2 linked regions of the Magnetofaba australis IT-1 genome follow. The protein of the gene in region 1 interacts with the protein of each later gene in a pairwise test. Links are inferred from orthologs where the notes say so. Each region holds a gene or a part of one and is shown on either strand. Other genes may lie near its edges.

Evidence for each region. The genes of interacting proteins can lie anywhere in the genome.
Region 2: the proteins of cysE (region 1) and cysK interact in binary tests that used the Escherichia coli proteins (3 or more experiments, as listed by UniProt). The link is inferred for Magnetofaba australis IT-1 from one-to-one orthologs.

The regions. Positions count from the first base shown.
Region 1 is NZ_LVJN01000020.1:1,278,343-1,282,197, reverse strand. What follows is about bases 614-3,472. They hold cysE (serine O-acetyltransferase), read right to left. Parts: upstream 2,493-3,472; coding sequence 1,734-2,492; downstream 614-1,733. Other genes in these bases: MAIT1_RS17750 (flagellar protein FlgN), read right to left, coding at 3,182-3,472; csrA (carbon storage regulator CsrA), read right to left, coding at 2,855-3,091; MAIT1_RS17765 (Rrf2 family transcriptional regulator), read right to left, coding at 1,255-1,737; MAIT1_RS17770 (cysteine desulfurase family protein), read right to left, coding at 614-1,258. Outside these bases: MAIT1_RS17775 (IscS subfamily cysteine desulfurase), read right to left, coding at 1-50; more of MAIT1_RS17770, read right to left, coding at 98-613; more of MAIT1_RS17750, read right to left, coding at 3,473-3,676; flagellar biosynthesis anti-sigma factor FlgM, read right to left, coding at 3,717-3,855.
Region 2 is NZ_LVJN01000015.1:102,284-105,613, reverse strand. What follows is about bases 1-2,832. They hold cysK (cysteine synthase A), read right to left. Parts: upstream 1,967-2,832; coding sequence 1,034-1,966; downstream 1-1,033. Other genes in these bases: MAIT1_RS02755 (RrF2 family transcriptional regulator), read right to left, coding at 2,707-2,832; MAIT1_RS02760 (HesA/MoeB/ThiF family protein), read right to left, coding at 1,982-2,689; MAIT1_RS02770 (ThiF family adenylyltransferase), read right to left, coding at 428-1,024; MAIT1_RS02775 (sulfurtransferase TusA family protein), read right to left, coding at 1-145. Outside these bases: more of MAIT1_RS02755, read right to left, coding at 2,833-3,168.

The DNA of each region.
Region 1 (3,855 bases):
GGATCCATGGGCGTGGTGGCCTGATAATCCATATAGATCGGCAGTTTCATGGTGTGTCCTCAGCTTACGCAGCCGCCACGATGGCGACTCAAAGGGGTTAAACCGCCACGCCCAATGCGGGGTCGGCCATGGATTGCAACTGTTTGACCTGATCGATCAGCGCTTCGGTGAAGCGTTCGACCTGGTCGGGCTGGGTGTCCCAACCCAGACTGACGCGAACAAAGCCCTGCGCCAGCTCCGACGCTACCCCCATGGCGCGCAGCACATGGGAGGGTTCGGTTTTGCCCGACGAGCAGGCGCTGCCCGAGGAGATGGCGAACCCGGCCAGATCCAGTTTGATCACCAGGGTCTCGCCATTCACCTGGGGGAACGCCAGCGCCGAGGTGTTGCCCATGCGGGGAGCGTCGGCGCTGAAGATAGCGGCGCCGACCTGCGCATGACGAATGCGCTGCTCCATGGCGTCGCGCATCGCCTCAAGACGGGTATAGGCGGCATAGTCGTTATCGCTGGCCATCTGCGCGGCGACGCCAAAGCCGACGATGCCGGGCAGATTCTCCGTACCGGAACGGCGGCGACGCTCCTGCCCGCCGCCCAGCAACTGGGCGCGCAGCGGCGCGTTCTTCTCCACGATGAGGGCGCCCACGCCCTGCGGACCGCCGAATTTGTGCGCCGAAACGCTCACATAGGCGATGGGCAGGCGCTCCAGATCCAGCGGGGCTTTGCCCGCCATCTGCACCGCATCCACATGCAGCGGAATGTTGCGCTCGGCAAGCTGTGCGCCAATCTCTTCGATGGGCTGCAAAGCGCCGGTTTCATTATTGGCCGCCATAATGGAGACCAGTTTGGTGTCGGGCTGCAGCGCGGTAACGATCGCCTCGGCGTTGACCACGCCATGGGCGTCGGGCTCGACGAATGTGGCGCGCATGCCCTGTTTGACCATCTGTTTGATCGGTTCGCTCACCGCCGGATGTTCAATGGCGGTGGTGACGATGTGGCCTTGGTAGTCATTGGCCGCCGCCACGCCCTGAATGGCCAGATTGTCCGCCTCGGTGCCGCCGCTGGTGAAGATCACGCGGCTGAAGTGGACATTGAACAGTTTGGCCACCGCGCGCCGGGCGCGCTCCAACCCCTCTTTGGCGGCGCGACCGCCGCTATGGGCCGCCGACGGGTTGCCGAACTTCTCCGAGAAGAACGGCAGCATCGCCGCCAGCGCCTCGGGGCGCAACTTGGAGGTGGCGTTGTGGTCCAGATAGATCACGCCGCCCCCCGCTTACCCATGGCGGTGTGGTGATCGCCATGATCGTGATCATGGGCCCCCGCCAGCATGGCCGAGCCGTTCTGCGCCAGATGCGCCAAATTGACCGAATCCAGGTAGTCGTAGATGTGGTTGCCCAACTGCACCCACAGATCGTGGGTGATGCAGCGGGTGGTCTTGCGACACCCTTCGGTCTGGTAATCCTTGCAGGAGGTGGCCTGAATCGGCTCATCCACCGCGCGAATGATGTCCGCCACGCTGATGCGCTGCGGCGTATGCGCCAGTTGATAGCCGCCGCCGGGGCCGCGAATGCTCTTCACCAATCCGCTGCGGCGCAGCTTGGCGAACAGCTGCTCCAGGTAGGAGAGGGAAATCTCCTGCCGCGCGGAGATATCCGCCAGGTTGGAGGGCCCCTCTTCGCCATGTTGCGCCAGATCCAACATGGCGGTGACCGCATAGCGTCCCCGGGTGGTCAGCTTCATGAGTCGCCTCCCGCCACGCGCAGCGGCGCCGCCGCTGCGTCACAGCTCTTGCCGTTTTCAGAGACCAGCGCCTCTTTCTCCCGCTCCAGCGTATTCAGGCGCCGCTCCATCTGATGCATCTGTTCGAGCATGCAGGTAACCGCGCGGGCCACCGGGTCGGGCATCTGATTCTCGGTGACGCCATAGGAGGGGAAGTCGGACTTATTATTGGGGTCGATGGGGTCGTGTTTCTTGGGCGCGACTTCGCGACCCGGAATCCCCACCACCGTCACATCCGGCGGCACCGCTTTGACCACCACGGCGTTAGAGCCGATACGGGCGTTCTCGCCCACCGTGATGGGCCCCAGCACCTTGGCGCCGGCCCCCACCACAACACCGTCGTGCAGCGTAGGGTGGCGCTTACCCTTGTTCCAGGTGGTGCCGCCCAGAGTCACGCCGTGGTAGAGGGTGACGTTGTCGCCAATCTCGGTGGTCTCGCCGATCACCACTCCCATGCCGTGGTCGATGAAGAAGCCCTTGCCGATGGTGGCCCCAGGGTGAATCTCAATCCCGGTGAAGAAGCGCCCCAGATGGGAGATGAAACGGGCGATAAGCTTGCGGTTCCAGCCCCACCACATGTGGGCGAAACGATAGAAGATCATGGCGTGGACGCCGGGATAGCAGAGAATGATCTCGGCCACGCTGCGCGCGGCGGGGTCGCGGTCAAAGATGACGCGAATGTCGTCCCGGATGGTTTTGAAAACGCCAAAAGCCACGATGACCTCTCTTGGTTTTCGCTAGATTCATAGAGACAAAAGATTGCCCCTTTGAAATGGAGATTTTAAATACCCGATGGAAATTGTCAACAATAAACCTGACTGGATTGGTCGGCTTTTTTGAAATACCCCTCATACAGTCAGGAATATCATCACTTCAATGAGTTGGGAGTATTCAGCGCAAATCGGCGAGCAATGAATGCTGTTGCGAAATCATCATCAATGACGCTCCGGCATCAGATACACCCTGCCAATTCCGACAAAATTAGTCAAGATAATGAATATGACAAAGCCCCGCCGAAGGGGTTCGACGGGGCTTTCAAGATTTCATTGCAGCGCCACGCAACGCGGTGCGGCAAATCCTATTTGTGCGGCGACAGCAGACGCGAGGCTTCGTCCAAAACATCCTCGGGCATGCGACGGTTGGCTTTGCGGGTTTCGCGACGGATCTTGTCGTAGATCTCCTCGCGATGCACCTCCACGTCGCGCGGCGCGTCGATACCGATGCGCACCTGGTTGCCCTTAATGCCCAACAGGGTGACTTTGATGTCATCCCCGATTTGCAGACTCTCTCCGACTCTCCGTGTCAAAATCAGCATGGCGGTAATCCCCTCGCAACGTCCGGCGTTTCCCGTCCCTCATTGGACCAGGCGCGCGCCGAACGGATCAGTGGCGAACAGCTCCAAGCGTTACAGCTGCTTGGAAAAAGTGTGAAAGGCGCCGGCGGTTGCTTTGGCGCCGGTGCGGCCATAGCCGCTGGTTTGTGGCGTCCCGCCGCTGCGGATCACCTCCATCACCGCCTCGGTGGCGGTTTGCACGCCGCGAAACGCGGCTTGATTCTCGCGATTGGCCTTCTGCGCGGCGTCGATGGCGGTACGCAACTGCTCGCGCAGCGCCATAAAGCCGCTCTTCTCCCCCAGCTTGCGCGCCAGATCCCCCATCGAAGGCACGCCGCCGGACAGACCCAGCACATGGGCCATATCGATGGTCAGTCGCTGACGGCGCTGATCGATGCGGCTAATCTCCTCCAAGCTCTCGCGAACGCTGGCGTTGGCGCTCTCCAGCGCCTCGGCGTCACGATTGCGTAACGCTTCACGCTCGGCGAGCAGGAGCTCGTGCAGCTTCTCGAAGCGATCGATCAAGGTTTCCACAATCTGTTTCAAGGCCCCGCTGGCGTCCGCCATGGTCTCCTCCTGTTAAATCCGGCTGTGGGACGGCCACCGCCTACAAAGACTGTTTGCGCTCCATGAGCACCTGACGCAGGATCTTGTCGGCCACGTCCAGGCTGGAGATGTCATAACGCCCGGCGTCCAACGCCTCTTTGATCGGCGTCACCAACTCCGAGCGCACATTTGGCGCGCTC
Region 2 (3,330 bases), on another replicon or contig:
GCGGCACATTGTGCAACGGCTCGCCATCGCTCAGACGCACCTGCAGGACACTGCCCGGCGGCAGACTCTCCAGTTTGAGCTTCACCTTAACGAAAGTCATGGGGCAGTGGTCGGCGGTGATATCGAGAAAGGCGTCGTCGGACATGGGGATCTCAGAAGCGTACCTACAGAGAAACGACAGAAAGAGCGTTCCGCTTGGAATCGTTAGGTTTTTGAAGTGAAAAGTGGGGCGCTATAAGATATCGAGGGCTTTGCCCTCGAGCTCCCAAAGGTCAAAAGCCAAACCGTGGGGCGCCGCCCCACGCCCCGCTGGGGTCGCAGACCCCAGACCCCGCCGCCGACCTGTCGGCGGCCAATAGTCAGCACTCGCGGCGCCGACGTCACGCAAACATTGGCCGTTCTGTGCAGTTTTGAATTCGCAACGCTATCAGGCAGTCAGATTCATCCACACGCCGCTGGCCGGGTCGAACTGCCGCGCCCCCAACAGCGGCTCGCCTACGCCCAATAGCGCCTTGCACGCCTCGGTGGCGATCACCGCGCCCAGCGTCCCGGCGGCGGCGCGCTCCCAAGTGGGCGCCAGCGGCGTTGCGCGCAGAGCGGCGTCATACAACGGCTCTGGCGCCATTTCACCGTTACGCCCTAACAGCACACCACAACCCAAGCTGGCAAAACGCCAGCGCGAGCGTCCCGCCTCCTGACGATCCCAAGCGCACAGTTCGGCCAGACTCACGCCACAAACCAGCAGCAGGTCCGCCGCCTGCTCACCATCGGCATGCAAGGTGGCGCGGGCATCCTCATTGACGCCATTGAGCATCGCCAGATCCCAGTGGGTCGCGCCGGGCGCCGGCGTCAGCGCCACCGCGCCCACCCCCGCAGCCAACAGCGCCGTTGCCGCCTCATGTCCAGCCACGCCGCCGCCATAAATGGCCACCCGCGCCGTCAGCAGACGCTCCTGACCGCCGCCGCCCACCTCTTTGAGAAGAATCTGGCGACTGTAGCGATCAATGCGCGCCGCGTCCAACATGGCGGACAATCACAAACCGCCAAACAGTTCGGTGGAGAGATAGCGCTCGGCAAAACTGGGCAGAATCACCACCACGCGCTTGCCCGCATACTCGGGACGCTTGCCCAACTCCAGGGCCGCGCGCACCGCCGCGCCCGAAGAGATGCCACAGGCGATGCCCTCTTCCCGCGCCATGCGGCGGGCGATCTCAAACGCGCACTCATTGCCCACCCGCACCACATCGTCGACCAGATCGCGATCCATCACACGGGGGATGAACCCGGCGCCGATGCCCTGAATCTTGTGCGGTCCGGGCATGCCGCCAGAGAGCACCGGCGACTCCTCCGGCTCCACCGCGACGATGCGGATATCCTTGTTGCGCTGCTTAAGCACCCGACCGATGCCGGTGAGCGATCCGCCGGTGCCCACGCCGCACACCAGAGCGTCCATCTTGCCCTCGGTGTCGGCCCAGATCTCCTCGGCGGTGGTCTTCTCATGGGCGCGGGGGTTGGAGTCGTTGTCGAACTGATTGGGCATGTAGGCCTTGGGCGCGCTTTTGACGATCTCATGGGCCTTGTCGATAGCGCCCTTCATGCCGTCGAGAGCGGGCGTCAGCACCACCTGCGCGCCCAGCAGAGCAAACAGCTTCTGCCGTTCAATGGACATGGATTCCGGCATGGTAAGGATCAACTGATAGCCGCGTTGCGCCGCCACAAAGGCCAGCGCAATGCCAGTGTTGCCCGAGGTGGGCTCCACAATGAGGGTATCGCGATCGATCAACCCCGCCTCTTCGGCCTCTTCGATCATCGCCAGACCGATGCGGTCCTTGACCGAACTCATGGGGTTGAAATACTCCAGTTTGGCCAGAATCTCCACATTCAGGCCCTCGGCGATGCGGTGCAGACGCACCAGCGGCGTATGGCCGATGGTCTCGGTGATGTTATCGTAGATTCTGCCGCTCATATGGGTTGCGCCCCTTCAAATGGTTCCGCTTACGCCACAACCGGGACAGTCGCCACGGCGCGGCGCTGGCGCAATGCGCCGTTTGCCGGATAGCATGTTGATGGTCAACAGACCGTTCTCCACCGCCTGGCCCTGCCCACTGAGCGCCTTGTACGCCTCAATGGCCATCAGCCAACCGATCTCCGCCACCGCCGGCCCCATCACCCCGGCGCCGGCGCAGGTGGGGCCCTCGTCACTGGGCGGGCCGCCAAACAGACAGCGCAAACAGGCGCTGCGCCCCGGCGTGATGCGCATCACCTGCCCCATCCACCCCACCACCGCGCCATGAACGAGGGGAATCCCCAGCGCCACAGCGGCGTCATTGGCGGCAAAACGGGTGGTAAAATTATCGGATCCATCTATGAGCAGACGCGCCCCGCGCGCCCACTGTCGTATCTGTTCAACATCGCTCAGACGGATGCGCGCCGCCTGCGCGCGCAACGTCCCGCCACTGACGCGCTGCGCCAGCGTCTCGGCCTTGCCTGCGCCCACATCGCCGCTGCGGTAGGCGGTCTGCCGCGGCAGATTGGAGCGCTCGATATCGTCGTCATCCACAATCAGCACGCGCGCATCCACCGCCATGCGCTGCAGCGCCTGCGCCGTGGCCGAGCCCAACCCGCCCGCGCCGATCAGAACGGCGTCATAGGCGAGCGAATCGCTCTGCTGCGCAATGAACGCGGACATAAGCCAATGCGCGCGAATTAAATGGTGTAGGTGATGCGGTTGTAGACCTCGCTGGGCACGCCGTTACGGAACGCCCGGGTGGTCAACTCCTCCACCGTGATCTCATCCATCATCACCAGGATCTGCTCCTGGAATTCGGTCCACAACGGGCGAATCACCGCCTGACCGATGGGGCCGGTGGCCACATCCGAGGGCAACCCGGACTCCTCGCCATCGCCCACCTCCATGGCCACGCGGGCGATATCGCCCACGGTGATCTTGGCGCGCTCGCGCGCCAGCAGATAGCCGCCGCGCGGGCCGCGAATCCCCTTGAGGATGCCCGCTTTCACCAGACGCTGCATCACCTGCTCCAGATAGCGCTGGGGCACCCCCTGACGGCTGGTCACCTCGCGAATCTGCACCGGCTCGCCACCGGAGTTATAGGCGATATCCACCACCGCTTCGATGGCGTACAGCAATTTCTTGGAGAACTTCAACACCGCTTCTCTCCTGAAAGACGCACTTGTGGGCGATCCGCCCCGATCATCCCCGCGCGTCCAACGCCTTACCGCTTTTCGTCAGCGCCTGCGTCCAACGCAGCCGACCGACCCGTCGCCATGCAATCGGGCCACGCCCCCGCTTGCATGCCGCTATGGAAAACC